Regions from separate parts of the Streptomyces sp. NPDC047853 genome, predicted to be linked through region 1. Evidence: riboswitches for the same ligand, from Rfam matches in the RefSeq annotation. Region 1 holds a riboswitch; each other region holds the start of a gene.
The links. Region 1 has a riboswitch for thiamine pyrophosphate ahead of thiO (glycine oxidase ThiO). Riboswitches for the same ligand answer to the same signal wherever they lie in the genome.
Positions count from the first base shown of each region.

Region 1 (10,408 bases):
TGTCGACGAAGCGCGCGACGTCCGTGTCCCAGTCGGCGGAGCGCGGGTGCATCTCCGGGAAGGCGGCGACGCCGACGCAGAAGTCGCCCGACTCCTTGATGAGTTCGACGAGTTCGGCGGCGTAGGTCAGGCCCTCGGGGTGCGCGATCCAGTCGCCCATGGGGTCCCCGGGCGGATCGCCGCGCACGGCCAGCATGTTGCGGATCCCGGCGTCGGCGTACTGGCCGATGATGTTGCGCAGCTCGGCGATGGAGTGGTCGACCGCGGTGAGGTGGGCGACCGGGGTCAGCGTCGTGTCGGCGACGATCTGCTGGGTCTCCCTGACCGTGCCGGCGCGCGTGGAACCGCCGGCGCCGTAGGTCACGGAGACGAAGTCCGGGGCGACCGCCTCCACCCGCCGCAGCGCGCTCCACAGGTTCTTCTCGCCCTTGGGCGTCTTCGGTGCCGAGAACTCGAACGAGCAGGTCGTCTTGCCGGTGGCCAGGATGTCGCGCACGGTGCGTGCGCGATCCGTCCTGGTGGATGCGGTTCCGAGGGCCATACGGGCAGGTTAGTCAGGGGGCGGCGGTCACCCAACCGGATGCGGGAGATTTGTCCGCATTGTCGATTTGTTGTCCATCCTTTGGACACATGCCTCCGGCTACGACCTGGCGCATCCGTCTCGCTACGCCTGGCGCAGCCGCTTCGCGAAGTCGGCCGCCGCCGCGCCCGGGTCGTCGGCGCCGGTGATCGCGCGGACCACGACGACGCGCCGGGCACCGGCCTCCAGGACCTCGTCGAGATTGCCCAGGTCGATGCCGCCGATGGCGAACCAGGGGCGGTCGGTGCCCAGGGACGCCGTGTACCGCACCAGGTCGAGGCCGGGCGCGTGCCGGCCGGGCTTGGTGGGGGTCGGCCAGCACGGGCCGGTGCAGAAGTAGTCCACGCCGTCCTGGACGGCGGCAGCGGCGGCCTCGGAGTCGGCGTGGGTGGAACGGCCGACGAGGACGTCGTCACCGAGGATCGCGCGGGCGGCGGGCACCGGGAGGTCGCCCTGGCCGAGGTGCAGCACGTCGGCGCGGGCGGCGTGGGCGACGTCCGCCCGGTCGTTGACCGCGAGGAGCTTGCCGTGGCGGGCGCAGGCGTCGGCGAAGACCTCGAGGTGCTCCAGTTCCTCGGCCGCCTCCATGCCCTTGTCGCGCAACTGCACGATGTCGACGCCGCCGGCCAGCACCGCGTCCAGGAACTCGGGCAGGTCGCCCTGTCCGCGGCGGGCGTCCGTGCAGAGGTAGAGCCGGGCGTCGGCGAGCCGGGCGCGGGCGGTGCTGGCGTCTGGTGCGGGCATGCGGGTTCCCCCAGGTCGGTGGCGTGGGCCCGCGAGCGGGCGCACGGCCTCGGTTGACGGGCCTCGGCGGCCCCACGGTGCGGGTGTCTCGTCACCCCGTCCGGCCCCTCGGGCGGACACGGCCGGCGGCCCGGGGCCGGTACAGCCCGGCACCGAGGGTCGGGCACCGGCGAGGGCCGCAGGCACGCGGAAGGCGGCGCCGCCGCCCCCGGTCGGGGCAGCGGGCCGGACCGTACCGCACCCGGGTGCCGGGCGCGAGGACGGGTCAGGTCAGACGGCGAGCGCCTGGGCGCGGCGCTTCACCTCCGTGCCGCGGTTCTCGCTCAGCGCCTGGGCGGGGGTGCCGGGCAGGGACGGGTCCGGCGTGAAGAGCCACTCCAGCATCTCCTCGGCCGTGAAGCCGTCGTCCCGCAGCAGCGTCAGGGTCCCGACCAGGCCCTTGACCACCTTGTCCTCGTCGATGAAGGCCGCCGGGACGTGCAGCGCGCGGTTCTCGCCGCGGCGGACGGCGATGAGCTGGCCTTCCCTGATCAGCTGGCGTACGCGGGTCACCTCGACGCCGAGCATCTCGGCGATGTCGGGGACGGTGAGCCAGGCAGGCACGAGCGCGTCGGTCTTTGCGTCAATCTCGGTCACGCCCACAAGCCTGCCATCCGGCACTGACAGTGGGAAACCGGACCCGTCCGTCACGGCATCCGGGCCGGGGGCGGAAGGCCTCGGAAAGATACGGAAGGGCTAGGCCGTCGCCGCCTTGAGCGGTCTCGCCGGGTCGGTCAGCAGCCGCGGGTCCATCCTCGTGCCCGCCTGGATCAGGCGTCTGCCCTGCGCCAGGTCCCGGGGACGGCCGACCGCCAGCAGGGCGACCAGGCGGTCCTCGCGCAGCCAGCAGACCGACCAGGCGGGCCCCGCGGGGTCACCGCGCCAGAGGGTGGCGTCGGCGGCCGTGTGGTGGCCGGCGTACTGGACGAAGCGGCCGAACTGCTCGGACCAGAAGTACGGCACGGGGTCGTAGGCCTCGGGGGCCTCGTCGGCGGGGGCGCCGACGATGGCGGCGGCGACCGTGCGCGGGCCCTGGAGGGCGTTGTCCCAGTGGTGCACCAGCAGCCGCTCCCCGTAGCGGGCGGAGGGGAAGGACGCGCAGTCGCCGACCGCGTAGACGTCCGGTGCGGAGGTGCGCAGGCGGTCGTCGGCCGGCACGTCGCCGTGTTCGCCGAGGTCGATCCCCGAGCCGGCGAGCCACGCGGTGGCGGGCCGGGCGCCGATGCCGACGACGACCGCGCCGGCGGGCAGCCGGGAGCCGTCGTCGAGGACCACGTGCCCCGTCCCCCCGTCCGCGGCGGGCTCGACGCGCTCCACGCGCGCGTGCGTGCGCAGCACGGCGCCGGCTTCGGCGTACCAGGCGGCCATCGGCGCGGCGACCTCGGCGGGCAGCGCGCCGGCGAGGGGCCGGTCGGCGGCCTCCACGACGGTCACCGCGCAGCCCGCCTCCCGCGCGGCGGTGGCGAACTCGGCGCCGATCCAGCCGGCGCCGACGACCACGATGTCGTGCTGCCGGGCCAGCACCGGGCGCAGCCGTTCGGCGTCGTCCAGGGTGCGCAGCAGGTGCACGCCGGGCACGCCCTCGGCGCCGGGGAGCCGGACCGGTTCGGCTCCGGTCGCGAGGACCAGGGCGTCGTAGGGCACGGGTCCGGCGGAGGTGTCCAGGAGGTGGGCGCCGGGACGGACGCCCAGGGCCTCGCAGCCGAGCCGCAGGGTGATGTCGAGTGCCTCGAAGTCGACGTCGAAGGCGGAGCCCTCGGCGGTGCCGAGCAGGACGGCCTTGGACAGCGGGGGCCGGTCGTACGGCTGGTGCGGCTCGGCTCCGATCAGGGTCACGGTGCCGGTGAAACCCTGCTCCCGCAGGGCGACGGCGGTCTGCACGCCCGCCATGCCCGCGCCCACGACGACCACACGGCGCTCCGTGTCCGCCGCCCGTTCCCGGGTCTGCTCCTGCGTCTGCTCGCTCACCTGATCACCTTAGACACCTGACGTTCTGTCAGTCAGTGCTCGTGCGGAGTGACCTGCTCCACAACGCTCGTCCCGCTGCCCGGCCGCGACTCCCACTCCCAGGTCTCCTCCAGGCGCACCCGGCCGTCGGGCAGCTCGACGACGGTCGAGACGCAGTGGCCCGAGGACGTGCCGCCGTCGGTCCCGAGCTGCACGTACCGGAAGTCGAGCCGGTCGCCCTCCCGGGTGCCCACCAGGCGACCGAGGACCACGTCGCCGCCCGCGTACTCGGCCCACACGGCGCCGTCCCGCTCGTGGTAGCCGAACCGGGTGCGGGTGCCCACCTGGCCGGGCGCCTGGTCGGCGACCGGGGCGAGGACGAGACCGTCGAGTGAACGCGCCATGGGCACGGGCTCCCTTACACGTGTGCTGGGCCGCGGGCTAGGGTGGCCAACGTAAGGCACTCGCGGGAGCCCGGACGCACCGGGCTGAGAGGGAGGCTGGCGGCCTCCGACCGTACGAACCTGATCCGGGTCATGCCGGCGAAGGGAGGGGCTGGACGCCCATGTCGTCTCCGTCACACACGTCGTCCCGTGCATCCGACGTCCTGGTCGTCGGCGGCGGGATCATCGGCCTGGTCACGGCCTGGCGGGCCGCGCAGCGCGGGCTGGCCACGGCCCTCGTCGACCCGGAGCCGGGCGGCGGGGCCGCCCAGGTGGCGGCCGGGATGCTGGCCGCCGTCACGGAACTTCACTACGGCGAGCAGACCCTGCTCGCCCTGAACCTCGCCTCGGCCCGCCGCTACCCCGAGTTCGCCGCCGAGCTCGCCGACCGCACGGGCCACGACCTCGGCTACCGCCGCTGCGGCACCCTCGCCGTCGCGCTGGACGCCGACGACCGCGCCCACCTGCGGGAACTGCACGCGCTCCAGCAGCGCTCGGGGCTGGAGGCCGAGTGGCTGTCGGGGCGCGAGTGCCGCCGCCTGGAACCGATGCTCGCGCCGGGCGTGCGCGGCGGGCTCCGGGTGGACGGCGACCACCAGATCGACCCCCGGCGGCTGGCCGCCGCGCTCCTGGCCGCCTGCGAGGGCGCGGGCGTGGTGTTCCACCGGGTGTGGGCCGAGCGGCTCGCCATCGGGCGCGGGGAGCGGGCCACGGGGGTGGTCACGGCCGACGGGACGGTGCTGGAGGCCGGGCAGGTGGTGCTGGCCGGGGGCAGCCTGAGCGGGCGGCTCGCCGGGGTCCCGGACGACGTGCTGCCGCCGGTGCGGCCCGTGAAGGGGCAGGTGCTGCGGCTGGCGATGCCGGCGGCGCACGGGCCCCTGCTGAACCGGACGGTCCGCGCCGTGGTGCGCGGCAACCCGCTCTACCTGGTGCCCCGGGAGAGCGGCGAGCTGGTCGTCGGCGCCACCAGCGAGGAGCTGGGCTGGGACACGACGGTGACCGCGGGCGGCGTCTACGAGCTGCTGCGCGACGCCCACGAGCTGGTCCCCGGCATCACCGAGCTGCCCCTGACGGAGACCCGCGCAGGCCTGCGCCCGGGGTCCCCGGACAACGCCCCGCTGCTGGGCCCGACCGGCCTGGAGGGGCTGCTGCTGGCCACCGGGCACTACCGCAACGGCGTCCTGCTCACCCCCGTGACCGGTGACGCCATGGCGCACGTCCTGACCACCGGGGAGCTGCCGCCCGAGGCCCGGCCCTTCACCCCGCGGCGTTTCAGCGCCGCTCCCGCACTCTCGGAGCAGCCCGCATGAACATCTCCGTCAACGGCGAGCCGCGCGAGGTGGCTCCCGGCACGGCCCTGGACGCCCTGGTGGGCACGCTCACCGCGGCGCCGTCCGGAATCGCCGCCGCCCTGAACGAGACCGTCGTCCCGCGCGCGCGGTGGTCCGCCACCGCCCTGGCCGACGGCGACCGCGTCGAGGTCCTCACCGCTGTCCAAGGAGGCTGACCATGGCCGACGATCCCTTCGTCCTCGGCGGTACGGCGTACGCGTCCCGCCTGATCATGGGCACGGGCGGGGCGCCCAGCCTCGATGTGCTGGAGCGGGCTCTCCTGGCCTCCGGCACGGAGCTGACGACCGTCGCGATGCGGCGGGTGGACGCCTCGGTGCACGGATCCGTGCTGTCCGTGCTGGAGCGGCTCGGCATCCGGGTGCTGCCGAACACGGCCGGCTGCTTCACCGCCGGGGAGGCCGTCCTCACCGCCCGGCTGGCGCGCGAGGCGCTCGGCACGGACCTGGTCAAACTGGAGGTCATCGCCGACGAGCGCACCCTGCTGCCGGACCCGATCGAGCTGCTGGACGCGGCGGAGACGCTGGTCGACGACGGGTTCACGGTGCTGCCGTACACGAACGACGACCCGGTCCTGGCGCGGAAGCTGGAGGACGTCGGCTGTGCGGCGATCATGCCGTTGGGCTCGCCGATCGGGTCCGGGCTCGGTATCCGCAACCCGCACAACTTCGAGCTGATCGTGGAGCACGCGCGCGTGCCGGTGATCCTGGACGCGGGGGCCGGTACGGCGTCCGACGTGGCGCTCGCGATGGAACTGGGGTGCGCGGGGGTGATGCTCGCGTCGGCGGTCACGCGGGCGCAGGAGCCGGTGCTGATGGCCGGCGCCATGCGGGCCGCGGTCGAGGCGGGGCGGTTGGCCCGGCGGGCGGGACGGATCCCCCGGCGGCGTTTCGCCGAGGCGTCCTCCCCCACGGAGGGCATGGCGGCGCTGGACCCGGAGCGGCCCGCTTTCTGAGCACCGGCACGCGGGTCCGCCGCTCCGGTGGGGTACGTCACAGGTGCGCTGCAGTACCGCTCCCGATCGCCGACGGCGACACGGGGTGTCCGTGGTGGCTCGTACACTCACCTGCGTGGACACGACCCTTCAGGACCCCCTCGTCGGGCAGCTGCTCGACGGCCGGTACCGCGTCGAGGCGCGGATCGCGGTCGGCGGGATGGCCACGGTCTACCGGGCCGTGGACACCCGCCTGGACCGCGTGCTCGCGCTGAAGGTGATGCACCCGACGCTCGCGACCGACGCCACCTTCGTGGAGCGCTTCATCCGGGAGGCGAAGTCCGTCGCCCGGCTCGACCACCCCAACGTGGTGCAGGTCTTCGACCAGGGTGCCGAGGGGGCGTACGTCTACCTGGCGATGGAGTACATCGCCGGCTGCACCCTGCGCGACGTGCTGCGCGAGCGCGGGGCGCTCCGGCCGCGGGCCGCGCTGGACATCCTGGAGCCGGTGCTGGCCGCGCTCGGCGCCGCGCACCGGGCCGGGTTCGTGCACCGCGACATGAAGCCGGAGAACGTGCTGATAGGGGACGACGGCCGGGTCAAGGTCGCCGACTTCGGGCTGGTCCGGGCCGTGGACACGGTGACGCACACCACCGGGTCCGTCCTCGGCACCGTGTCCTACCTCGCGCCGGAGCAGATCGAGCACGGCACCGCCGACCCGAGGGTCGACGTGTACGCCTGCGGTGTCGTCCTGTACGAGATGCTGACCGGCGGCAAGCCCCACGAGGGCGACTCCCCGGCCCAGATCCTCTACAAGCACCTCCACGAGGACGTCCCGCCGCCGTCGGCCGCCGTCCCGGAGATGGCGTACGAGCTGGACGAGCTGGTCGCGACGGCCACCGCCCGCAACCCCGAGATCCGTCCGCACGACGCCGTGACCCTGCTCGCGCAGGCGCGCGTCGCACGCGCGGCGCTGAGCGCTGAGCAGCTGGACGCGGTGCCGCCGCAGGCGATCGGCGGCGAGCACGACAACGCCGAGGACCGCACGAGCGTGATCCCGCGCGCCCTGACCTCCCCGGTGCGCCCGCTGCCCGTCGACGAGGACGGGGGCGGCGACCGGGCCCACGCGTTCCCCGCGGACGGCATCGACCGCACCAGCCGGCTGACCGCTCCCCCATCGCCGCCGCCCCGGCGCCGGCGCCCGGAGCTGCGGCGCGGCCCGCTCGCGATCGTCGTCGCCGTCCTGCTGGTCCTCGGGGTCGGCACGGGCGTCTGGTACATCAACTCCGGCCAGTTCACCAAGGTGCCGGCGCTGCTGTCCAAGAGCGAGGCCGAGGCCCGGGACCGGCTGGAGGACTCCGGCCTGGACGTCGGCAAGGTCCGGCACGCCTACAGCGACACGGTGGAGCGCGGGAAGGTCATCAGCACGGACCCCGGCGCGGGCGCCCGCATCCGCAAGAACGACTCGGTGTCGTTCACGATCTCCGACGGCCCCGACACCGTGAAGCTGCCGGACATCGCGGGCTACCGGCTGGACCGCGCGCGGACCCTGCTGAAGGACGAGGGACTGGAGCCGGGCATGGTGACCCGGGAGTTCAGCGAGGACACCCCCAAGGGCTTCGTGGTCTCCACCGAGCCGGCCACCGGCACCACCGTGCGGGCCGGCTCGGCGGTCGCCCTGGTCGTCAGCAAGGGCAGCCCCATCGACCTCCCGGACGTCACCGGTGACGACCTGGCCGACGCGAAGGCGGAGCTGACCGAGGCCGGTCTGAAGGTGAAGGTCGCCTCCGCGCAGGTGCACTCCGAGTACGACCGGGGCCAGGTCGCCCGGCAGACGCCGGACCCGGGCAGCCGGGCGGCCGAGGGCGACACGGTGACGCTCACGGTGTCCAAGGGACCCGAGATGATCGAGGTGCCGGACGTGGTCGGGGACAGCGTCGACGACGCCAAGCGGAAGCTCGGGGAGGCCGGCTTCGAGGTGGACGAGGACCGGGGTCTGCTCGGGCTGTTCGGCGACACCGTGAAGGACCAGTCCGTGGACGGCGGGGACACGGCCCCCAAGGGCTCCACCATCAGGATCACCATCAGGTGACGGCTCTCGCGGTCCGGAGCGGCGGCCAGGCGTGACACCCTGAACGGGTGAACAGTCAACAGTCCGCCCTCTCCCCCGCGCCCGTCCGCAACCCCGTCGGCGGTCACGTCCCCGTGGCCGGGGGCCTGCACTCCGTGGGCCTGTCCTACGCCCGTGAGCTGAAGGCCGAGGCCGTGCAGGTCTTCGTCGCCAATCCGCGCGGCTGGGCCACGCCGGCGGGCAACCCGAAGCAGGACGAGGCGTTCCGGGAGACCTGTGCGGCGGAGTCGATCCCCGCGTACGTGCACGCGCCGTACCTGATCAACTTCGGTTCGCACACCGAGGCGACGGTGGAGCGGTCCGTGGACTCGCTGCGCCACTCGCTGCGGCGCGGGCGGGCGATCGGCGCGCTCGGCGTGGTCGTGCACACCGGCAGCGCGACGGGCGGCCGGGACCGGTCGGTGGCGCTGAAGCAGGTGCGGGAGTACCTGCTGCCGCTGCTCGACGAGCTGACCCACGACGACGACCCGTACCTGCTGCTGGAGTCGACCGCCGGCCAGGGCGCCTCCCTGTGCTCACGGACCTGGGACTTCGGGCCCTACTTCGAGGCGCTGGACGCCCACCCGAGGCTCGGCGTGTGCCTGGACACCTGTCACGTCTTCGCGGCCGGGCACGACCTGACCGGCCCGGCGGGCATGCACCAGACCCTGGACCTGCTGGTGGACACGGTCGGCGAGGGCCGGCTGAGGCTGATCCACGCCAACGACTCCAAGGACGTGGCCGGCGCCCACAAGGACCGGCACGAGAACATCGGCGCCGGCCACATAGGCGAGGACCCGTTCCGGGCGCTGATGACCCACCCCGCGACCGAGGGGGTGCCGCTGGTCATCGAGACGCCGGGCGGCAAGGAGGGCCACGCGGCGGACGTGGAGCGGCTGAAGAAGCTGCGCGACGGCTGACCGCCGCGGGAGGCCGCCCAGCGGTCAGAGGTCGGGGCCGTCCCCGGGTTCCTCCTGGTAGGAGTAGCGCTGCTCCCGCCACGGGTCGCCGATGTTGTGGTAGCCCCGCTCCTCCCAGAAACCGCGGCGGTCGGCGGTCATGTACTCGATGCCCCGGACCCACTTCGGGCCCTTCCAGGCGTACAGATGCGGGACGACCAGCCGCAGCGGGAAGCCGTGCTCGGCGGTGAGCAGCTCGCCGTCCTTGTGGGTGGCGAAGAGGGTGCCCTCGGCGGCGAAGTCGGACAGCCGGAGGTTGGAGCTGAACCCGTACTCCGCCCACACCATGACGTGGGTGACGGCGGGCGCGGGCGGGGCGAGGTCCAGGATGGTGGCGGCCGGGACACCGCCCCACTCGGCGCCGAGCATGCTGAACTTCGTGACGCAGTGCAGGTCGGCGACGACCGTGGTGTACGGCAGGGCGGTGAACTCCTCGTGGGTCCAGCCGCGCTTGTCGCCGTCGGCGGTGGCGCCGAAGACCCGGAACTCCCAGCGTTCGGGGCGGAACTTGGGCACCGGACCGTAGTGGGTGACCGGCCAGCCACGCTGGAGCCGCTGTCCCGGCGGGAGCTCGAACCGCTGCGCTCCTTGCGAACCGCCTTCTCCCGATTCGTTTCCCACCGGCTGACCCATGCCTCCATCCTGACAGACCCGGACCGATGCCCCTGACCCACCCCTCTTACATTCGGGCAAAGTAACGCGATATGGACTAAGCCTGTACTTACTTACTAAGTCGAGACTTACTGGACGATCTTCCCGGGCGGTGCAATCATGCGGCGCAACAGGCCGGTTCCCGTTCGAAGGAGCGTCAAGCGATGCAGGGCGACCCCGAGGTCATCGAGTTCCTCAATGAGCAGCTGACCGCCGAGCTCACGGCGATCAACCAGTACTTCCTGCACGCGAAGCTGCAGGACCACAAGGGCTGGACCAAGCTCGCGAAGTACACGCGCGCGGAGTCCTTCGACGAGATGCGTCACGCCGAGGTGCTCACCGACCGCATCCTGCTCCTGGACGGCCTGCCGAACTACCAGCGGCTGTTCCACGTGCGGGTCGGCCAGACGGTCACCGAGATGTTCCAGGCCGACCGGGAGATCGAGATCGAGGCCATCGACCGGCTGCGCCGGGGCGTCGAGGTGATGCGGGCCAAGAACGACATCACGTCGGCCAACGTCTTCGAGGCCATCCTCGCCGACGAGGAGCACCACATCGACTACCTGGAGACCCAGCTGGACCTGATCGAGAAGCTGGGCGAGTCGCTCTACCTGTCGACGGTCATCGAGCAGACGCAGCCGGACCCGTCGGG
Region 1 covers NZ_JBIDCI010000010.1:87,759-98,166, reverse strand. The annotation lists gene metF (methylenetetrahydrofolate reductase [NAD(P)H]) at 1-541, opposite strand, end outside; gene thiE (thiamine phosphate synthase) at 665-1,324, opposite strand; gene ACGF5T_RS20055 (Rv2175c family DNA-binding protein) at 1,595-1,960, opposite strand; gene ACGF5T_RS20050 (NAD(P)/FAD-dependent oxidoreductase) at 2,060-3,331, opposite strand; gene ACGF5T_RS20045 (hypothetical protein) at 3,364-3,714, opposite strand; TPP riboswitch at 3,767-3,878, shown strand; gene thiO (glycine oxidase ThiO) at 3,876-5,063, shown strand; gene thiS (sulfur carrier protein ThiS) at 5,060-5,260, shown strand; gene ACGF5T_RS20030 (thiazole synthase) at 5,263-6,057, shown strand; gene pknB (Stk1 family PASTA domain-containing Ser/Thr kinase) at 6,173-8,128, shown strand; gene ACGF5T_RS20020 (deoxyribonuclease IV) at 8,176-9,066, shown strand; gene ACGF5T_RS20015 (sulfite oxidase-like oxidoreductase) at 9,091-9,738, opposite strand; gene bfr (bacterioferritin) at 9,921-10,408, shown strand, end outside.

Region 2 (10,408 bases), on a different contig from region 1:
GTTCTCTCCGCCCGAGAGCTGAGCCGCGCCCTCCGGGTTCCCTAGGGGATCGGTCAGGGTGAGACAAGGGCCACGAGGGCCCCGCCGACGCCTTCGCGGTCCTAGCATCGAGTGCAGTGCACAGGTGATTCCCCGAGGGATCCCGGGCCGCTGGAGGTCCCGGCACTCGAACGGGCGGAAAGGTAAGGACGAGGGCGATGCGAGAGATCTTCACGGGACTGCCGTGGTGGGTGAAGTGGATCGCGGTGCCGGTCATCGCCCTGGTCGTGTTCGGCGGGCTGATCGCCAGCGTGGTCGGCTTCGTGATCGGACTGCTGTTCAAGCTGCTGGTCTTCGTCGCGCTCGTCGGCGGACTGATCTACGTCGTACGCAAGTTCATGTCGAGTTCGTCGTCGCGCAGCGACTGGTGAGAGGGGTGGGAGACCGGTGGCGGTAACAGGAACCACCGGTTCCCTCGCGAGGGGGAAGTTTGCCGGACGGGGCGTCGGCGGTCGGTGACCGGCGGTTAGAGTCCGGAACTCCACGCGGGGGCGACCCCGCGAGTGGCGTCCACCCCCACCCGTGTTCCCCGCACGGGCTGCCCCCCTCGCGCCCCGGGAGTGCCCCTTGGCCACGGCTGACACCGCGTCCGTTCCGCTCACCCTGCCCGCGCAGCCCCACTCGACGCCCCGGACACCCACCGCCCCTCCCACGGACGCTCCCTCCGCGACCCTCATCGGCTCCGTGCAACGGGCGATGCGCCTGATGGAGTGCGTCGCCGGCCACGCGTACGGGGCCCCCGCCAAGCAACTGGCCCGGGAGACCGGGCTGGCCCTGCCCACGGCGTATCACCTGCTGCGCACGCTGGTGCACGAGGGTTATCTGCGCCGCGAGAAGGGTCTGTTCTTCCTCGGTGAGTCCGCCGAGCGGCTGAGCAGCAGCGGGGCCGCGCAGAAACGTCGCAGCACGGTGGTCGACGCGCTGGCGCGCTGGCGGGACGCGATCGGCGTGCCCGTGTACTACGCCATGTACCGGGAGGGCGAGATCGACGTCCTGTGCGTCTCCGACACCCCGGCCAACCCCGCGGTGGAGGAGTGGGCGGACTTCCGCGAGACCGGGCACGCCCATGCCATCGGCCAGTGTCTGCTGTCGCAGCTGGACGAGGAGGCCCGCCGGGACCACCTCGACCGCTACCCGGTGCAACCGGTCACGCCGTACACGGTGCGTGATGGCAATGCCATGCTCAAACGACTGGAACGCATGCGTCGGATGACGCCAGTGATCGAACGCCAGGAGTACGCACTGGGGACCGTCTGTGCCGCGATCCCGATCACCGTCGGCACGACCGCCGCGACCATGGCCTTGTCCCTGCCCGTCCACCAGGCCGATCGGCTGCTGCCCGCGGCGCGGCGATTGCAGGACGAAGTGGGGCGGCTTCTGGGGTCGCTCGCCCTCTCTATCAGTATCTGAAAACTCACTCCTTGTGATCTGGTGTGTACGTTGAGCAAGATGCCACCAGTGTTAGAGGTTTGATTCCCGGACAGTCGACGGCGAATGACGGGGTAGGCGATGGGCGAGTCCGTACAGGCAGAGGTCATGATGAGCTTTCTCGTGTCCGAGGAGCTCTCGTTCCGCATCCCGGTGGAGCTGGGGTACGAGACCTGTGATCCCTATGCCGTGCGACTGACCTTCCACCTGCCCGGGGACGCCCCGGTGACCTGGGCCTTCGGCCGGGAGCTGTTGGTGGACGGGGTGGGCCGGCCGTGCGGCGACGGTGACGTGCGCATCGCACCCGTCGATCCCGAGCCGCTCGCCGAGGTGCTGATCCGACTTCAGGTCGGCACCGACCAGGCGCTGTTCCGTTCGTCGGCGGCGCCCCTGGTGGCCTTCCTCGACCGGACCGACAAGCTGGTGCCACTGGGGCAGGAAGGCGCGCTCGCCGACTTCGACGCCCACCTCGACGAGGCGCTGGACCGCATCCTGGCGGAGGAACAGAGCGCGGGCTGAACCGTTCCCGCAGCTCGACCGGGAGTGGCGTAACGCCTCACCGGAACACCTCAGCGCTTGCGGCGACGACCCCGCCCGCCGCGTACGGGAGCAGCGCCCGCACCCGGTGCCGCTCCGGCCGCCTGCGCCGCCGACCTGTCGGCCGGGCGGTCGGCGGACACGACGAGGGCCGCGAGAGCCGTGGTCACCGGCACGGACGCCACCAGGCCGATCGAACCGACCAGGGTGCGCACGATCTCCTCCGCGACCAGTTCACTGTTGGCGACCGTCCCCACTCCGCTCTGCGCGATCGAGAACAGCAGCAGCAGTGGCAGCGCGGCGCCCGCGTAGGCGAGGACGAGTGTGTTGACGACCGAGGCGATGTGGTCACGGCCGATACGGATGCCGGCGCGGTAGAGCCCGCGCCAGCCCATCGTCGGATTGGCCTCGTGCAGCTCCCATACCGCCGACGTCTGGGTGACCGTCACGTCGTCGAGCACGCCGAGCGAACCGATGATGACGCCGGCGAGCAGCAGACCGCTCATGTCGATCGTCGGGTACAACCCGTGGATGAGGCCGGTGTTGTCGTCCGTGTTGCCGGTGAGCGCGGCCCAGTCGATGAACAGCGATCCGAGAACGCCGATGAGCAGCAACGAGATGAGGGTGCCGAGCACCGCGACGGACGTCCGGGCCGACAGGCCGTGGCACAGGTACAGCGCGATCAGCATGATGGCGCTCGCCCCGATGACCGCCACGACCAGCGGATTCGACCCCTGCAGGATCGCGGGCAGGATGAAGAAGTTCAGCAGCAGGAAGCTGATGGCCAGCGAGATGAGGGCCATGAGGCCCCGCAGCCGACCGACGACCACGACGGCGAGCGCGAAGATGCCGGCGAGCAGGGCCAGCGGCAGCCGGCGGTTGATGTCGGTCACCGAGTACTGCAGGTCCTCGGGGGCGGAGGGCTCGTAGGCGACCACGACCTCCTGGCCCTGGTGCAGTTGCCGCGACTGGTCGGGCTGCACGATCTCGGTGAAGGTACGGCCCTTGTCCTTGCCGGTGTCGACGCGGATGGTCGCTCGCTTGCAGTCGCCGTTCGCCCGCTGGACCGCGGAGGAGCCTTCGGCGGTGGAGGTGTCACCGGTCGGCGGGACGCCCGAGTTGCCGGCGGACTGGCAGCTCAGCTCGACCACCTTGGTGACGGTGGCCTGCTGGGTCTGCCGGTCGAAGCCGACGCCCGTGCGCTCGTGCGGGGGCGCACCGCCCGGCCACAGCACCGCCAGCCCGACCAGCACCGCGACGGTGAAGGGGATCAGGATCGCGGCGATGACCTTCCGCAGGTGCCGGGACACGGGCGCGGCCGGACCGTGACTGTGGGAGTGGCCGTGGCCGCCACCGGTTCCGTGGCCTCCGCCACCACCGTGACCGCCTTGGCCTCCGTCACCACCGTGACCGCCTTGGCCTCCGTCACCACCGTGACCGCCTTGGCCTCCGCCACCACCGTGACCGCCGTGGCTTCCGTCACCTCTGCCACCGCCGTGAGCGCCGTGGCATCCGCCACCGCCGTGACCGCCATGAGCGAAATGCCCGCCGCCCGTGTCGTGTCTGGCGTCTCCCGCGCCGGGTGCGGCGTGGGGGCCGTGCGGGGCGGATCCGGCCGCGCGGCCGTCGCCGTCCTCGGCGCCCGGGCCGCGGCGGGGCTCGTGCGGCGGGAAGGGGGGATGCTGCGGTGTGGTCACCGACCGATCATCGCAAGAACGAGGGGGGCCCTCTGTTCACCGCGCCCGAATTGACGCTAGCGTGGGGGCACCTTTGTACACGCGGGAGCTCGGAGCACCGGGCTGAGAGGGCGCTGACCTCCGTCCCAGCGATGTTTCACGGGAAACGTCACCGATACCGAGTGATGTTTGCCACGAAGCGTCTGCCGACGGAAGCCGCTGCGTCGACCGCCGAACCTGTTACCGGGTAATGCCGGCGTAGGGAGTAGGTCTCATGACCATCAAGGACGCACGCACGCCTGCCTCCGCGCAGAACTCCGCCCAGGAGGAGCCCGCGGAGACCGGGAAGTCCATCGGCTGGCACAAGGCGTACGTCGAGGGCTCGCGTCCCGACCTGCGGGTGCCGGTCCGTCAGGTGCACCTCACCAATGGGCAGTCGGTCACGCTGTACGACACCTCTGGCCCGTACACCGATCCGCTCGTCGACACCGACGTCCGCAGGGGGTTGTCGCCGCTGCGGGAGAACTGGATCATCGCCCGCGGGGACACCGAGGAGTACGCGGGCCGCCCCGTCCGTCCCGAGGACGACGGGATCAAGCACACCTCTCCGCGCGGCGGCCTGCGCAACCTCGATGCCGTCTTCCCCGGCCGCCCGCGTCAGCCGCGCCGTGGGCGGGACGGTGGCGCGGTCACGCAGCTCGCGTACGCACGGCGCGGCGAGATTACCCCGGAGATGGAGTACGTGGCCCTCCGGGAGAACGTGGCCCCGGAAGTGGTCCGCGAGGAGATCGCGGCGGGCCGCGCCGTATTGCCGGCCAATGTCAACCACCCGGAGATCGAGCCGATGATCATCGGCAAGCGGTTCCTGGTGAAGGTCAACGCCAACATCGGCAACTCGGCGGTGACGTCCTCCATCGAGGAGGAGGTCGAGAAAATGACCTGGGCGACCCGGTGGGGCGCCGACACGGTCATGGACCTGTCCACCGGACGCAACATCCACACCACCCGCGAGTGGGTGCTGCGCAACTCGCCCGTCCCCATCGGAACGGTGCCGCTCTACCAGGCCCTGGAGAAGGTCGACGGTCGCGCCGAGGAGCTGACCTGGGAGATCTACAAGGACACGGTCATCGAGCAGGCCGAACAGGGCGTGGACTACATGACGGTCCATGCCGGAGTGCGCCTGGCGTACGTGCCGCTCACCGCGAACCGCAAGACCGGCATCGTCTCGCGCGGCGGCTCGATCATGGCGGCGTGGTGTCTGGCGCACCACAGGGAGTCGTTCCTGTACGAGAACTTCGAGGAACTCTGCGAGATCCTCGCCGCCTACGACGTCACGTACTCCCTCGGCGACGGACTGCGGCCGGGCTCGATCGCGGACGCCAACGACGAGGCGCAGTTCGCGGAGTTGCGCACGCTCGGGGAACTCAACACGATCGCCAAGCGTTTCCACGTACAGACCATGATCGAGGGCCCGGGCCACGTCCCGATGCACAAGATCAAGGAGAACATCGACCTTCAGCAGGAGATCTGCGATGAAGCTCCGTTCTATACGCTCGGCCCGCTGACGACGGACGTCGCGCCGGCGTACGACCACATCACCTCCGGCATCGGTGCCGCGATGATCGCCTGGTGGGGCACAGCCATGCTCTGCTACGTCACGCCCAAGGAGCATCTGGGCCTGCCCAACCGTGACGACGTCAAGACCGGCGTCATCACCTACAAGATCGCCGCCCATGCCGCCGACCTCGCCAAGGGGCACCCAGGTGCACAGGAGTGGGACGACGCGCTGTCCGACGCCCGGTTCGAGTTCCGCTGGGAGGACCAGTTCAACCTGGCCCTCGACCCCGACACGGCCCGGCAGTTCCACGACGAGACCCTGCCGGCCGAGCCCGCCAAGACGGCCCACTTCTGCTCGATGTGCGGGCCGAAGTTCTGCTCGATGAAGATCTCGCAGGACATCCGACGGGAGCACGGGGGCAGCAAGTCCGAGATCGAGGAGGGCATGGCCCAGAAGTCGAAGGAGTTCGCCGCCGCCGGCAACCGCGTCTACCTGCCGATCGCCGACTGAGCCAACGGCTCCGGTGACGAAGGGGGCGGCCCATCGGGCCTGCCCCCTCCCCACCGGGGACCCGCCTCGGCAGACTGGGCGTATGACAGCCACATCCCTGAGCAAAGGTGCCAACCTCGCCGTCGACTCCCCCGCGGTGCGCGTCGAACTCGTCTGGTCCGCCGGGCCGGGCGTGCCCGAGGTCGACGCGTCCGCGCTGTTGCTCACAGCGGCCGGACGGGTGCGGGACGACGGAGACTTCGTCTTCTACAACCAGCCCCGCCACACGTCCGATGCGGTGCGGCACGTGGGCAAGCAGGGCGGTGCCGGCACGGCAGCGGGCGTGACCACCGACGCCGTCGAGGTGGACCTGCGCACGGTCGAAGCGGACGTCGACCGGATCGTCCTGTGCGCCTCGGCGGACGGCGGGACCTTCGGCCAGGTGCCGGGGCTGTCCCTGCGGTTGCTGGACGCGGGCACCCGTGCCGAGCTGGCGCGGTTCGACATGACGGCCGGGACGGAGACCGCCCTGGTCGGCGGTGAGCTGTACCGGCGCCAGGGGAAATGGAAGTTCCGCGCGGTCGGTCAGGGGTACGCCTCCGGGCTGGCCGGGGTGGCCACCGACTTCGGTATCACCGTCGACGACGCGCCGCCCGTGTCCGCGCCCGCCGCCGTCCGGCCGACCGTGGAGACTCCCCCGACTCCCCCGACTCCCCCGACTCCCCCGACTCCCCCGACCCCCACGCCGCCGGCAGCGCACCGGGCACCGGCGCCTCCCGCGGCACCGGCTCCGGCACCCAGCGGTGCAGGACCCCGCCTGACGAAGGGAGAGGAACGCCTGCCCGTCGACATGCGCAAGCGGCTGTCGCTGCGCAAGGAGCAGGTCGCGGTCAGCCTGAGCAAGCACGGGGCGGCCGGTGCCACCGCGCGCGTCGTCCTCGTCCTCGACGCGTCCGGGTCCATGTCCTTCCTCTACTCCAAGGGCGTCGTCGCCGATGTCGTGGAGCGGATGGCCGCCGTCGCGGCGCAACTCGACGACGACGGCGAGATGCAGGCCTGGACCTTCGCCTCGAACCCGGCCCGCCTTCCCGACCTCCGCCTCGGTGAGCTGCCCGAGTGGCTGCGGCTGCACGTCCGCGTGGGCGAGATCAGCCTCTTCCGCCGCGGGAGGAAGAAGGGGCTGCACCCCGAGCAGGTCGACATGCGCGCGGTCGGCATCCAGAACGAGGAGCAGAAGGTCATCGCCGAGGTGCGTGCCTTCGTCCGCGACAACCCGGCGACGGCTCCCACCCTGGTGCTCTTCTTCTCCGACGGCGGCGTCTACCGCAACGCCGAGATCGAGCGGGAGCTGCGGGAGGCGGTGGAGGAACCCGTCTTCTGGCAGTTCGTCGGGCTCGGGCGGTCCGACTACGGGGTGCTCGAGCGGTTCGACACCCTGCCGGGCCGACGCGTCGACAACGTCGGCTTCTTCGCCGTGGACGACATCGGCACCGTCCCCGATCCGGAGCTGTACGACCGCCTGCTGTCGGAGTTTCCGTTCTGGATCACTGCCGCCGGCCGGGCGGGCATCCTCTGACCCGTTGCCCGCCCAGGCCGGAGGCTACTCGGGCCGGTGATCCGGGCCGCCGAAGTCAGGACTGCTGAAGTCCGGACTCGAATAACTCGGACGCTGCGACGCGCCCGAGCCCTCACCGGGACTAGTGAACCCCGGTCGGCCGTATCCCAGGTGTGGCATGCGGCTCGTGGGTGCCGCGGGCCCCGTAGGGTGCAGGGCCGTAGTACCCGGAGCCGCCAACGCCTCCCGCAGGAACGGCAGGATGCCCCGTTCCAGCAGGGCCTCGCGCCAGGCGTCCCGGGCCCGGGCCACCTCCCCGTCGAGTTCGCCGTGCGGACCGGACTCGGCCGAAGGGTGGTTGCGCAGCGCGGTGAGCAGCAGCCCCACCGCGGCGACGAGGATCGCCACCGCGGTCATGGCGCCGAACACCCAGCCTGTGGTGAGCATGGTCTGCGCGAAGGCCTGCCCCGGATCGAGCATCCTGAGGATGTACCCGACGAGCAGGAAGATCGCCGCGGCGGTACCGGCCAGGACGGGAGCCAGGACGGCGACGACGGCTACGGCACCCGCGCCGGTCGCCTCGGCGACCTCGCCCACGGTGGCGGCCAGTCCCCCCGCGCCCGTGCCCGACTCCTCGGAGCCGGACTCGCGCGTGGCGGGCGTCCCGGCGGACGGCGCCGGCCGGCGCAGTTCCTCGCGGGCCTTCACGTAGTGCCGGTACTCGGTCGTGGCCGCCGCGGTGATGAGGGCGGTCGCGTTGAGTGCCATGGTGCGCAGTTGTTCGGAGTTCAGCCGCTGTCCGAGGGCGGCCAGTTCCGGGCGGTGTGGTGCGGAGCGCAGCGCCTCGTCGAGGATCCGCTCGTACTCCTGGCGGTCCTCGTTCGGCAGGTGCTGCGGAACGCTGTTCATGTGCATCCCCCGATGCTCCGTAGGGCTTGGGGCTCGCATGCCAACGAGCCGTCGGGCAGAAACGGAGGGGAGCCTGCTACGGATAAGCCGATGGTAGAGCGGTGACGGTGGCGGGTGACAGGGGGTTTCCAGAAATTGGGTGCCGACCTGTACGCACGCCACCGCCGCCCGAAGCGCCCGGGGAACGGTCAGATGTCGAGCGGCAGTTGCTGGACCAGCAGCTTTCCGGCCATGGTCACCCCGCCGTCCATCGCGATGGCCAATCCGTCCGCGTAGACGTGAGGTCCTTCGACAACGGTACGCGTGTCGTCCTCGCCGTCCTCGGAGCCGACCTCGCCCAGCAGGTAGGGGATGGGGCTGTGGCCGTGAACGATGCGGGTGCCGCCGTACGTGTCCAGCAGTGAGCGCACGGCGTCGGCGCCGCCCTCGTCGCGGAAGGAGAAGCGCTTGGTGAACTTGCGGAACAGGTCCCACACCTCTTCCGCGTCGTTGCGCGTCAGCGCCTCGCGGACGGTGTCGTTGACCTCCTCGATGGAGCGGCCGTAGTCGAGGTAGGTGGTGGTGTCGGAGTGGACCAGCAGGTGCCCGTCGACCTCTTCGAGGGCGTCGAGGCGGGCCATCCACTGCAGGTGGTGGTCCTGCAGACGGTCCATGTCGGTCTTCTGCCCGCCGTTCAGCAGCCAGGCCGCCTGGAAGGTGGCGGTGCCCGCACCGGAGTTGACGGGGGTGTCGCCGAACCGCTTGGCGCCGAGCAGCAGCAGCTCGTGGTTGCCCATCAGTGCCTTGCAGTAGCCGCCGGCCGCGGCGGCCTCGGCGGACAGCCGCATCACCAGGTCGATGACGCCGATCCCGTCCGGGCCGCGGTCGGTGAAGTCACCGAGGAACCACAGGCGCGAGGTCCCCGCGCACCACTGGCCCGCGGCGTCGACGAGGCCCTTCTCCCGCAGCGCGGCCAGAAGCTCGTCGAGGTATCCGTGCACGTCACCGACGACGAACAGCGGCCCCTGCCCCGTGGCGGCCTGCTGCACCACGATCGGTTCGGGATCCACGGCCACCTGGACCGTGTCACCCCGGCGGATGACGGGCAGATCCCGCTGAGTGGGTGTGTACCCCTCCGGACAGGCCTCCTCGTCCCTGGCTTCGGAAGGCGGCGCGACCTCGCTCATGTGCGCGCCGGGGCCGGCGTACGGAGCGGTCTCGTGGACGTACGCGGGCACCCGGAAGTCGCGCACCGTCGCCGTCCGCTCCACCTCGGGTCCCTGACCGGCCCCCTGAGTCATCGACCCCTCCACCATCGCGCCGCATCTGCACCGCTTCGGACTGCCTGGTCGCAGCGGCCCGCGGTGTGTGGGCCCATCATAGGAATGCGGATCGCGCTGTGTGATGACCCAGGGGTGGTGAATCGGAACAGGACTCCGCTTCACTGCGGCATTCGCCCCGATTGGGCCGGTCTTGGACATCCGCAGAGGTGACGCGGTCACGCTCCGGACGTGCCGGCCCGGCGCTGTTACTCGCGCTCGGGTGACCGCGGGGGACTGACCGTCGTGCGGGGCGGACGGCGCTGCGACGACGTACGGATGATCAGCTCGGTCGGTATCACCTGCTCGACCGGCTGCTCGGAGTCGAGTCCCTCGATGGCGTCGATGAGGACCTGGACCACCGCCGTGCCGATGCGGCGGGGCTTGAGCGACAACGTGGTGATCGGCGGCTCGGTGCTCGCATAGACGGTGGACTCGCTGCAGCAGACGAGCAACAGGTCCTCCGGGACACGCAGCCCGTAGCGGCGGGCGGCGGCGAGCAGGTCGGTGCCGTTCGGGTCGAAGAGACCGTAGACGGCGTCGGGCCGGTCCGGGCGGGCCAGCAGCCGGTCGGCGGCGACGGCGCCGGCGCACGGATCGTGTGCCGGGTAGGCCTCGTAGACCGGGTCCTGCCCGACGCGCTCGCACCAGCGGAGGTAGGCGGTGGTCGACAGGTGGGTGTACGTGTCGGTCGTGGTGCCGGTGAGCAGGCCGATCCTGCGGGCGCCGGCGTCCGCCAGGTGGTCGAGGATGCCGAGCACGGCGGCCTCGTGGTCGTTGTCGACCCAGGCGGTCACGGGGAGCGTGCCGGCCGGACGGCCGTCGGAGACGACGGGCAGACCCTGCCTTACCAGCTCGCTGACGACCGGGTCGTGGTCGGAGGGGTCGATGACGACCGTGCCGTCGAGCGCGACGTTGG
Region 2 covers NZ_JBIDCI010000002.1:426,819-437,226, forward strand. The annotation lists gene ACGF5T_RS05925 (cupin domain-containing protein) at 1-22, shown strand, start outside; gene ACGF5T_RS05930 (DUF5326 family protein) at 198-410, shown strand; gene ACGF5T_RS05935 (IclR family transcriptional regulator C-terminal domain-containing protein) at 724-1,449, shown strand; gene ACGF5T_RS05940 (SsgA family sporulation/cell division regulator) at 1,549-1,986, shown strand; gene ACGF5T_RS05945 (YibE/F family protein) at 2,037-3,701, opposite strand; TPP riboswitch at 3,773-3,962, shown strand; gene thiC (phosphomethylpyrimidine synthase ThiC) at 3,955-5,748, shown strand; gene ACGF5T_RS05955 (VWA domain-containing protein) at 5,831-7,303, shown strand; gene ACGF5T_RS05960 (hypothetical protein) at 7,328-8,197, opposite strand; gene ACGF5T_RS05965 (metallophosphoesterase) at 8,380-9,486, opposite strand; gene ACGF5T_RS05970 (LacI family DNA-binding transcriptional regulator) at 9,699-10,408, opposite strand, start outside.
Region 2: another riboswitch for thiamine pyrophosphate. It lies ahead of thiC (phosphomethylpyrimidine synthase ThiC); the one in region 1 lies ahead of thiO (glycine oxidase ThiO).

Region 3 (10,408 bases), on a different contig from region 1:
CCACCGACCGCACCGGGGCCCCGGCGGCCGCGGCGAGGTCGACGCCGCGGTGGCCCGGGCCGTAGGGAGTCGCCGGGGCCTCCCAGCCCCGTAGGACGGGGGGACGGGCGCCGACCGGCCATACGTGGGCCACAGCCGGAACGGACGGGTCCGGAAGTGCTCCGGCAGCCCCGGCCGTCACCACCGCCGCCGTCCGCGGCGGCCCCGGGACCGCCACGAACGGCAGCAGCCACACGACCGCCCACAGTCCCGCCCCTCGCCCCGCGCACACCCATCGCCTCACTCGCATGCGGGAAACCGTGCCGCACCCGGGGCCCTCGTCGCCCCGCCCTGTGGACCGCCCCGCGGTTGTGGACAGCCGCGTCACCCGGTGCCCCGTGGGTCCCGTACACTTCTGATGGCGATCCGGGTCACCGGGTCGACTTCGCACGCCCCGACACGAGGCCCGCAAAGGCTCGTGTCAGCGCCCCTCGGTCCCTTGCGGCAGGCGCATCGCGGGCGTCAGGCGCGGGAGCCGTCCGGCTCGCGCGGCACAACCGAGAAAATCAAGGAGATACGGCCATGGCCGTCGTCACGATGCGGGAGCTGCTGGAGAGCGGCGTCCACTTCGGTCACCAGACCCGTCGTTGGAACCCGAAGATGAAGCGCTTCATCTTCACGGAGCGCAACGGCATCTACATCATCGACCTGCTCCAGTCGCTGTCGTACATCGACCGCGCCTACGAGTTCGTCAAGGAGACCGTCGCCCACGGCGGCACGGTCATGTTCGTCGGCACGAAGAAGCAGGCGCAGGAGGCCATCGCCGAGCAGGCCACCCGCGTCGGCATGCCCTTCGTCAACCAGCGCTGGCTGGGCGGCATGCTCACCAACTTCTCGACCGTCTACAAGCGCCTGCAGCGCCTGAAGGAGCTCGAGCAGATCGACTTCGAGGACGTGGCCGCCTCCGGCCTCACCAAGAAGGAGCTGCTGGTCCTCTCCCGCGAGAAGGCCAAGCTGGAGAAGACCCTCGGCGGTATCCGCGAGATGTCCAAGGTGCCCAGCGCCGTCTGGATCGTGGACACCAAGAAGGAGCACATCGCGGTCGGCGAGGCCCGGAAGCTCAACATCCCGGTCGTCGCCATCCTCGACACCAACTGCGACCCCGACGAGGTCGACTACAAGATCCCGGGCAACGACGACGCGATCCGCTCCGTCACCCTGCTCACCCGCGTGATCGCCGACGCCGTCGCCGAGGGCCTCATCGCCCGTTCCGGTGCCGGCAAGGGCGCCGAGGGTGACAAGGCCGCGGGCGAGCCGCTCGCCGCGTGGGAGCGCGACCTGCTCGAGGGCGAGAAGAAGGCCGACGAGGCTCCGGCCGCCGACGCCGAGAAGCCCGCCGAGGCCCCCGCCGCCGACGCCGAGACCCCGGCGGCCGACGCCGAGGCCCCCGCCGCCGACGCCGAGAAGCCCGCCGAGGCTCCCGCCGCCGAGGCCCCGGCCGCGGACGCCGAGCAGGCCTGACCCCTCACCACCTTCGGGTTCTGGACGGCGGGGGCCCACGAAGCCCCCGCCGTCCGGCCCGTAGATCTTCAGACTTCGAGAGAGATTCCGGAATCATGGCGAACTACACCGCCGCTGACGTCAAGAAGCTCCGCGAGCTCACCGGCGCCGGCATGATGGACTGCAAGAAGGCGCTGGACGAGGCCGAGGGCAACGTCGAGAAGGCCGTCGAGGCGCTCCGTATCAAGGGCCAGAAGGGCGTCGCCAAGCGCGAGGGCCGCTCTGCCGAGAACGGTGCCGTCGTCTCGATCATCGCCGACGACAACACCTCGGGTGTCCTCGTCGAGCTGAAGTGCGAGACGGACTTCGTCGCCAAGGGCGACAAGTTCCAGAACGTCGCGAAGACCATCGCCGAGCACGTCGCCAAGGCCGCCCCGGCCGACCTCGAGGCGCTGCTCGCCTCCGAGATCGAGCCCGGCAAGACCGTCCAGGCGTACGTGGACGAGGCCAACGCCAACCTCGGCGAGAAGATCGTCCTGGACCGCTTCGCGCAGTTCTCCGGCGGCTTCGTGACCGCGTACATGCACCGCACGATGCCCGACCTGCCCCCGCAGATCGGTGTCCTCGTCGAGCTGGACAAGCCGAACGCCGAGATCGCCAAGGGCATCGCCCAGCACATCGCCGCCTTCGCGCCGAAGTACCTCTCCAAGGAGGACGTGCCGGCCGAGGTCGTCGAGTCCGAGCGCCGCGTCGCCGAGGAGACCACCCGCGCCGAGGGCAAGCCCGAGGCCGCCCTGCCGAAGATCGTCGAGGGTCGCCTCAACGGCTTCTTCAAGGACGCCACCCTGCTCGGCCAGCCCTACGCCCTGGACAACAAGAAGTCGGTCCAGAAGGTGCTGGACGAGGCCGGTGTCACCCTGAAGCGCTTCTCGCGCATCAAGGTCGGCATCTGAGTCCGTACCGCGACGGACGCTCGACCCCGGTAGGGTCGACAGCAGTCGTCGGCGCCGTTCGCGCATGCCCTGGCGCACGCGCGCGTGGCGGCGGACGACAGCAGATCTGACGAGGAGGCCATTGCCGCGTACGGGATGCGAATCACGCCCCCACCGGCAGTGGCCTCCTTCGTGTGTGTGACCCACGTAAAAGAGGCGAGATCTCCATGACCACCAAGGCCGAGAAGAGCGACGACGGCAAAGTACGCGGCCGCTTCATGCTGAAGCTGTCCGGAGAGGCGTTCTCCGGCGGTGGGGGCCTGGGCGTCGACCCCGACGTGGTGCACGCCATCGCCCGCGAGATCGCGGCCGTCGTCCGGGACGGCGCCGAGATCGCGATCGTCATCGGCGGCGGCAACTTCTTCCGTGGCGCCGAGCTGCAGGTGCGCGGCATGGACCGCGCCCGCTCCGACTACATGGGCATGCTCGGCACCGTGATGAACTGCCTGGCCCTCCAGGACTTCCTGGAGAAGGAGGGCGTCGACTGCCGCGTGCAGACCGCCATCACCATGGGCCAGGTCGCCGAGCCCTACATCCCGCTGCGCGCCGTGCGCCACCTGGAGAAGGGCCGCGTGGTCATCTTCGGCGCCGGTATGGGCATGCCCTACTTCTCCACCGACACCACGGCCGCCCAGCGCGCCCTCGAGATCGACGCCGAGGCCCTGCTCATGGGCAAGAACGGCGTGGACGGGGTCTACGACTCCGACCCCAAGACCAACCCGGACGCCGTGAAGTTCGACGCGCTCGGCTACGGCGACGTCATCACCCGGGACCTGAAGGTCGCCGACGCCACGGCCGTCACGCTCTGCCGTGACAACAGCCTTCCGATCGTGGTCTTCGAGCTCCTGAAGGAGGGCAATATCGCCCGCGCCGTCAAGGGTGAGAAGATCGGCACGCTTGTGGGTGACCAAGGCAGCCGGGACTGACCCGGAGACCACCCCCTGTCCGCGGACGCCACCTGTCCGGGGGACGGACGGGACGGGACCGGGCCGGGGGATGGACAATGTCCCACCGGTCGGGAACCGTGCAGGAAGAACGCGACGCAGCCGGCCGCCGTCCCGACAGGGAACCGCGTCCGGGCCTACTCAAGACACGCAGGAGCAAGTGGTGATCGAAGAGACCCTCCTCGAGGCCGAGGAGAAGATGGAGAAGGCCGTCGTGGTCGCCAAGGAGGACTTCGCCGCGATCCGCACCGGCCGTGCGCACCCGGCGATGTTCAACAAGATCGTGGCCGACTACTACGGCGCGCCGACGCCGATCAACCAGCTGGCCTCGTTCTCCGTGCCCGAGCCGCGCATGGCCGTGGTGACCCCCTTCGACAAGAGCGCCCTGCGCAACATCGAACAGGCGATCCGCGACTCCGACCTGGGCGTCAACCCCAGCAACGACGGCAACATCATCCGGGTGGTGTTCCCCGAGCTGACGGAGGAGCGCCGCCGCGACTACATCAAGGTCGCCAAGAGCAAGGGCGAGGACGCCAAGGTCTCGATCCGCTCCGTGCGCCGCAAGGCCAAGGACACCATCGACAAGATGGTCAAGGACGGCGAGGTCGGCGAGGACGAGGGCCGTCGTGCGGAGAAGGAGCTCGACGACACCACCGCCAAGTACGTCGCCCAGGTGGACGAGCTCCTGAAGCACAAGGAAGCGGAGCTGCTCGAGGTCTGATGAACGACTCTTCCTGGGGAGCGCCGCCACAAGCCGGGTACTGGGGGCCGTCCGACCAGGGACCTGTCCAGGGCGCTGCCCCGGCGGGTCCCGCGTACGATGCGCACTACGCGCAGCAGACTCGCCCCATGCCCATCGTGCCCGACGTACCCGAACACGGCGGTGCCCAGGACGGCGACCAGGGGGCCGCTCGGCCGAGCGGCCCCCTGTCCCGGGACGAGGCGTTCCGCGATGAGCCGTATCGCGACGCACACCGCGACCGCACACATCGCGACAGCACACACCGCGACGAGAACCCGTCGGCGCAGCCGTATGCGGCGGTGCCGCAGAATCCGGAGCCCATGCCCGACGCCCCGCAGCCGGCGCAGCACCGGCCGCAGCCGAAGAAGACCGCGGGGCGTGACCTGGGTGCCGCGATAGGGGTGGGTGTCGGGCTCGGCGCGGTGATCATCGCGTCGCTGTTCGTCGTCAAGGCCGTCTTCGTCGGTGTGGTCGCGATCGCCGTCGTCGTGGGCCTGTGGGAGCTGACCACGCGGCTGGAGGAGCGCAAGGGAATCAAGGCGCCCCTCGTACCGCTCGCGATCGGCGGCGCCGCGATGGTGGTCGCCGGGTACGTGCGCGGCTCCGAGGGCGCGTGGGTCGCCATGGCGCTCACGGCGCTCGCGGTCCTCGTGTGGCGGATGACCGAGCCGCCGGAGGGCTACCTCAGAGACGTCACGGCGGGCCTGTTCGCGGCGTTCTACGTGCCCTTCCTGGCCACGTTCGTCACGATGATGCTCATGGCGGACGACGGCGCCTGGCGCGTGCTGGTCTTCCTGGCGCTGACGGTCGTCAGCGACACCGGCGCCTACGCGGTGGGCTGGCGGTTCGGCAGGACCAAGCTCGCTCCGCGCATCAGCCCCGGCAAGACCCGCGAGGGCCTGCTCGGAGCGGTGGGCTTCGCGATGGCGGCGGGCGCCCCGTGCATGCAGTTCCTGATCGACGACGGCACCTGGTGGCAGGGTCTGCTGCTCGGCCTCGCGGTCGCCGTCAGCGCCACGCTGGGCGACCTCGGTGAGTCCATGATCAAGCGAGACCTCGGCATCAAGGACATGGGCACGCTGCTCCCGGGCCACGGCGGCATCATGGACCGCCTGGACTCCCTGCTGCCGACGGCGCCGGTGGTGTGGCTCCTGCTGGTGATCTTCGTCGGATCGGGCTGACCCTCGGACCGTCCCGGCCGGCCGACGCACGGGTCCACCGCTGCTGGTCGTACCGGCCGCCTCCCCGCCCCTTCCGCACCCGCGGCCGCACGACCGGGCCGCCCTCGCGGGAGGGGCGCGGTGCGTTCCGGGGCGGCACCACCACCCCTTACCGGCGTCGACGGCAACGCCCTGCGGTCGGGCTCGCGGCCGCGGCGCCCGCGGTCGGGGCACGACGCCGTTCCCCCGGCGTCCGCCGCGGGGGAGGCGCCGGCGCCCCGAGGCGGGCGGCCGCCTCCCGGTGCGCCCCGTTCGCTTCATCCGCCTCGACGCGTGCGATCCGTACGAGGTCGCGCCGTGCGCCGTTCCGCGGTCACCCGGCGGGTGACCTGGGGAAACCGCCGACGACCGCCGGAGCGGGCGACGGTCGCGGGTCACCCGAGTGGATCTGCGACACTGGGAACGTCATGCCTAAGCCCGGAGAACTCACATTCGTCGCCCCGCGCGGAGTCAAGAAGCCGCCGCGGCACCTCGCCGATCTCACGCCTGCCGAGCGCAAGGAGGCCGTCGCCGCCATCGGCGAGAAGCCGTTCCGTGCGAAGCAGCTCTCGCAGCACTACTTCGCGCGGTACGCGCACGACCCCGAGCAGTGGACGGACATCCCGGCCGGCTCGCGGCAGGGGCTGCGGGAGGCGTTGCTGCCCGAGCTGATGTCGGTCGTCCGGCACCTGTCGACCGATCAGGGCACCACGCGCAAGACGCTGTGGAAGCTGTTCGACGGGACGCTCGTCGAGTCCGTCCTGATGCGCTACCCGGACCGGGTGACCATGTGCATCAGCTCCCAGGCGGGCTGCGGCATGAACTGCCCGTTCTGCGCCACGGGGCAGGCCGGCCTGGACCGGAACCTGTCCACCGCCGAGATCGTGCACCAGATCGTGGACGGGATGCGGGCGCTGCGCGACGGGGAGGTCCCCGGTGGTCCGGCCCGGCTCAGCAACATCGTGTTCATGGGCATGGGCGAGCCCCTCGCCAACTACAAGCGCGTCGTCGGTTCCATCCGCCGGCTCACCGACCCCGAGCCCGACGGGCTGGGGCTCTCCCAGCGCGGCATCACCGTCTCCACCGTCGGCCTCGTGCCGGCGATCCACCGGTTCGCCGACGAGGGCTTCAAGTGCCGCCTCGCCATCTCGCTGCACGCGCCCGACGACGAGCTGCGCGACACCCTCGTCCCGGTCAACACGCGGTGGAAGGTGCGCGAGGTGCTGGACGCCGGGTTCGAGTACGCGGAGCGGTCGGGGCGCCGGCTGTCGATCGAGTACGCGCTGATCCGCGACATCAACGACCAGGCGTGGCGCGGTGACCGGCTCGGGCGGCTGCTCAAGGGCAGGCCCGTGCACGTCAACCTCATCCCGCTCAACCCGACGCCCGGCTCGAAGTGGACCGCCTCGCGGCCCGAGGACGAGAAGGCGTTCGTGGAGGCGATCGCGGCGCACGGTGTGCCGGTGACGATCCGGGACACCCGTGGCCAGGAGATCGACGGGGCGTGTGGTCAGCTCGCCGCGAGCGAGCGGTAACCTGACCGGCGTCAGTATCACGCGTACGTCATCTCAGGTCAGTACAAGTACATCTTCATATTCCGACAGGGGAGCGCCACAGCGCTGAGAGTGCGGCACCGGCCGCAGACCCTCCGAACCTGGCCCAGGTCATTCTGGGTAGGGAGATCGGTCACCACTCGAGCTGTTGCGCCCTGCCCGGGTCCCTCGCCAGGGGTCCCGGGCGGGGCCGCGTCTTCTCCTGGTCACCCAGGAGGAATTCAGTGAGCATCACCAAGAAGGTCAGTGTCCTGGCCCTCGGACTCGGCATGGTCGGCACGCTGGCCGCCTGCGGATCGTCGTCGGAGGACGGTCAGGGGTCCGGCGACCCCAAGACCGTGACCCTGGTCAGCCATGACTCGTGGGCCGCGTCGAAGGACGTCGTCGCCGCCTTCGAGAAGCGCTCCGGCTACAAGGTCAGGGTCCTGGAGGACGGCGACGCCGGTCAGGCCGTCAACAAGGCCATCCTCACCAAGGACAACCCCCAGGGGGACGTCTTCTTCGGCGTCGACAACACGCTGCTGTCCCGCGCCCTCGACAACGGGATCTTCCAGCCGTACGAGGCGAAGGGCTCCGACCTGGTCCTCCCCGAGTACCGGGCCGACCAGGACAAGCACCGGGTCACGCCCGTCGACACCGGGGACGTCTGCGTCAATTACGACAAGGCGTACTTCGACGAGCACGGGCTGACCCCGCCGGACTCCCTCGACGACCTGGCCGACCCCCGGTACAAGGACCTGCTCGTCACCGAGAACGCCGGCAGCTCCTCGCCCGGCCTCGGCTTCCTGCTGGGCACCGCCGCGAAGTACGGGGACGGGGGCACCTCCCGCTCGAGCGAAGCCGAGAGCGGGGGAGGATGGCAGGGCTACTGGAAGAAGCTGAAGGCGAACGGCGTCAAGGTCGTCGACAGCTGGGAGCAGGCGTACAACGAGGAGTTCTCCGGTTCGTCCGGCGGCAGGAAGGCCGGCGGCGACCGTCCGCTCGTCGTCTCCTACGCCTCCTCCCCGCCCGCCGAGGTCATCTACGCCGACCCGCAGCCGGCCACCGCGCCGACGGGCGTGGCCCAGGGCACCTGCTTCCGCCAGGTCGAGTACGCGGGACTGCTGGAGAACGCCGCGAACCCCGAGGGGGGCAAGGCGCTCCTCGACTTCCTGATCAGCAAGGAGTTCCAGGACGACATGCCGCTGAACATGTTCGTCTACCCGGTGCGTGAGGGCGCGCAGATCCCCGAGGCGTTCCGGAAGTTCGGGCCGCAGGCCGAGGACCCGCAGACCATGGACCCGGCGAAGATCGCCGACCACCGCGACCAGTGGGTCAAGTCGTGGACCTCGCTCGTCCTGAAGTGAAACGCCGGAGCACCGCGCGCGGGAGCGTGGCGCGGCTCGGCCTGATGGCCGTGCCCGTCGCGTTCTTCGCGGTGTTCTTCGCCTACCCCGTCGCCGCGATCGTCGCGCGCGGGCTGAAGGTCGACGGGGTCTGGCAGTTCGGGCGGATCGCGGACGTGCTGGCCCAGTCCGACATCCGGCACGTGCTGTGGTTCACCACCTGGCAGGCCCTGGCCTCCACCGCGCTCACCCTGCTGATCGCCCTGCCCGGCGCGTACGTCTTCGCCCGTTTCGACTTCCCCGGCAAGCAGTTCCTGCGGGCCGTGGTGACCGTGCCGTTCGTCCTGCCGACGGTCGTCGTCGGTACGGCGTTCCTGGCGCTGGTCGGACGCGGCGGCCTGCTCGACGAGCTGTGGGGCCTCAGGCTGGACACCACGGTGTGGGCGATCCTGCTCGCGCACGTGTTCTTCAACTACGCGGTCGTCGTGCGCACCGTCGGCGGCCTCTGGGCGCAGCTCGACCCCCGGCAGGAGGAGGCCGCGCGGATGCTCGGCGCATCCCGCCTCACCGCCTGGCGGACGGTCACGCTGCCCGCGCTCGGGCCCCCCGTGGCCGCCGCGGCGCTCATGGTGTTCCTGTTCACCTTCACCTCGTTCGGCGTCGTCCAGATCCTCGGCGGGCCCACCTTCTCCACCCTGGAAGTGGAGATCTACCGGCAGACCTCGCAGGTCTTCGACCTGTCCACGGCCGCCGTGCTCACCATGATCCAGTTCGCGGCGGTCGCCGCCGTCCTCGCCGTGCACGCCTGGACGGTACGGCGGCGGGAGACGGCCCTGCGCCTGGTGGACGCCGCCCGGACGGCGCACCGCCCGCGCGGGGCCGGGCAGTGGGCGCTGCTGGCCGGAGTGCTGCTCACCGTCGCCGGACTCGTCCTGCTGCCGCTGGCGGTGCTGGTGCAGCGCTCGCTCGGCGCGTCCGGCTTCGGCTACTACCGGGCGCTGACCCGCGCGGACGGCGGTGCCTTCCTCGTCCCGCCGATCGAGGCGATCGGCAACTCCCTCCGGTACGCCCTCGCCGCGACCGTCATCGCCGTGGTGATCGGCGCGCTGGCCGCCACCGCGCTCACCCGGCGTGACGCGGGACGTTTCGTGCGCGGGTTCGACGCCCTGCTGATGCTGCCGCTCGGGGTGTCCGCCGTCACGGTCGGCTTCGGCTTCCTGATCGCGCTGGACGAACCCCCGCTGGACCTCCGATCCACCTGGATCCTGGTACCGCTCGCGCAGGCGCTGGTCGGCGTCCCCTTCGTCGTGCGCACGATGCTGCCGGTGCTGCGGGCGGTGGACGTACGGCTGAGGGAGGCGGCGTCCGTGCTCGGGGCCTCGCCCTGGCGGGTCTGGCGTGAGGTGGACCTGCCGATGGTGCGCCGCGCCCTGCTGGTGGCGGCCGGGTTCGCCTTCGCGGTGTCGCTCGGGGAGTTCGGGGCCACCGTCTTCATCGCGAGGCCCGACAGCCCGACACTGCCGGTCGCCGTGGCCCGGCTGCTGGGACGGCCCGGGGACATGAACTACGGCCAGGCCATGGCCCTTTCGACGATTCTGATGCTGGTGTGCGCCGTGGCCCTGGTGGCGCTGGAGCGGCTGCGGACCGACCGGAGCGGGGAGTTCTAGGGATGCTGCTGAGCCTTGAGGGCGCGACCGTCCGCTTCGGTGGGCGGGCGGTGCTCGACTCCGTCGACCTGGAGGTCGCCGAGCACCAGGTGGTGTGTGTGCTCGGGCCCAGCGGCAGCGGCAAGTCGACGCTGCTGCGCGCGGTCGCCGGGCTCCAGCCGCTGGACGCCGGTCGGGTGGTGCTCGACGGGCGGGACCAGGCCGCGGTGCCCGCACACCGGCGCGAGGTGGGGTTGATGTTCCAGGACCACCAGCTCTTCCCGCAGCGGGACGTGGCGGGGAACATCGCCTTCGGACCCCGGATGCGCGGCGCCTCGCGCGACGAACAGCGGGTCAGGGTGGGGGAGTTGCTGGACCTGGTCGGTCTGCCGGACGCCGCCCGCAGGTCCGTCGCCGCGCTCTCCGGCGGTGAGCAGCAGCGGGTGGCGCTGGCCCGCGCGCTGGCGCCCCGGCCCCGGCTGCTGATGCTGGACGAGCCGCTCGGCCAGCTCGACCGCTCGCTGCGGG
Region 3 covers NZ_JBIDCI010000013.1:199,530-209,937, forward strand. The annotation lists gene ACGF5T_RS24320 (M23 family metallopeptidase) at 1-289, opposite strand, end outside; gene rpsB (30S ribosomal protein S2) at 562-1,500, shown strand; gene tsf (translation elongation factor Ts) at 1,596-2,432, shown strand; gene pyrH (UMP kinase) at 2,639-3,397, shown strand; gene frr (ribosome recycling factor) at 3,579-4,136, shown strand; gene ACGF5T_RS24345 (phosphatidate cytidylyltransferase) at 4,136-5,338, shown strand; gene rlmN (23S rRNA (adenine(2503)-C(2))-methyltransferase RlmN) at 5,785-6,891, shown strand; TPP riboswitch at 6,949-7,054, shown strand; gene ACGF5T_RS24355 (thiamine ABC transporter substrate-binding protein) at 7,134-8,255, shown strand; gene ACGF5T_RS24360 (iron ABC transporter permease) at 8,231-9,901, shown strand; gene ACGF5T_RS24365 (ABC transporter ATP-binding protein) at 9,904-10,408, shown strand, end outside.
Region 3: another riboswitch for thiamine pyrophosphate. It lies ahead of ACGF5T_RS24355 (thiamine ABC transporter substrate-binding protein); the one in region 1 lies ahead of thiO (glycine oxidase ThiO).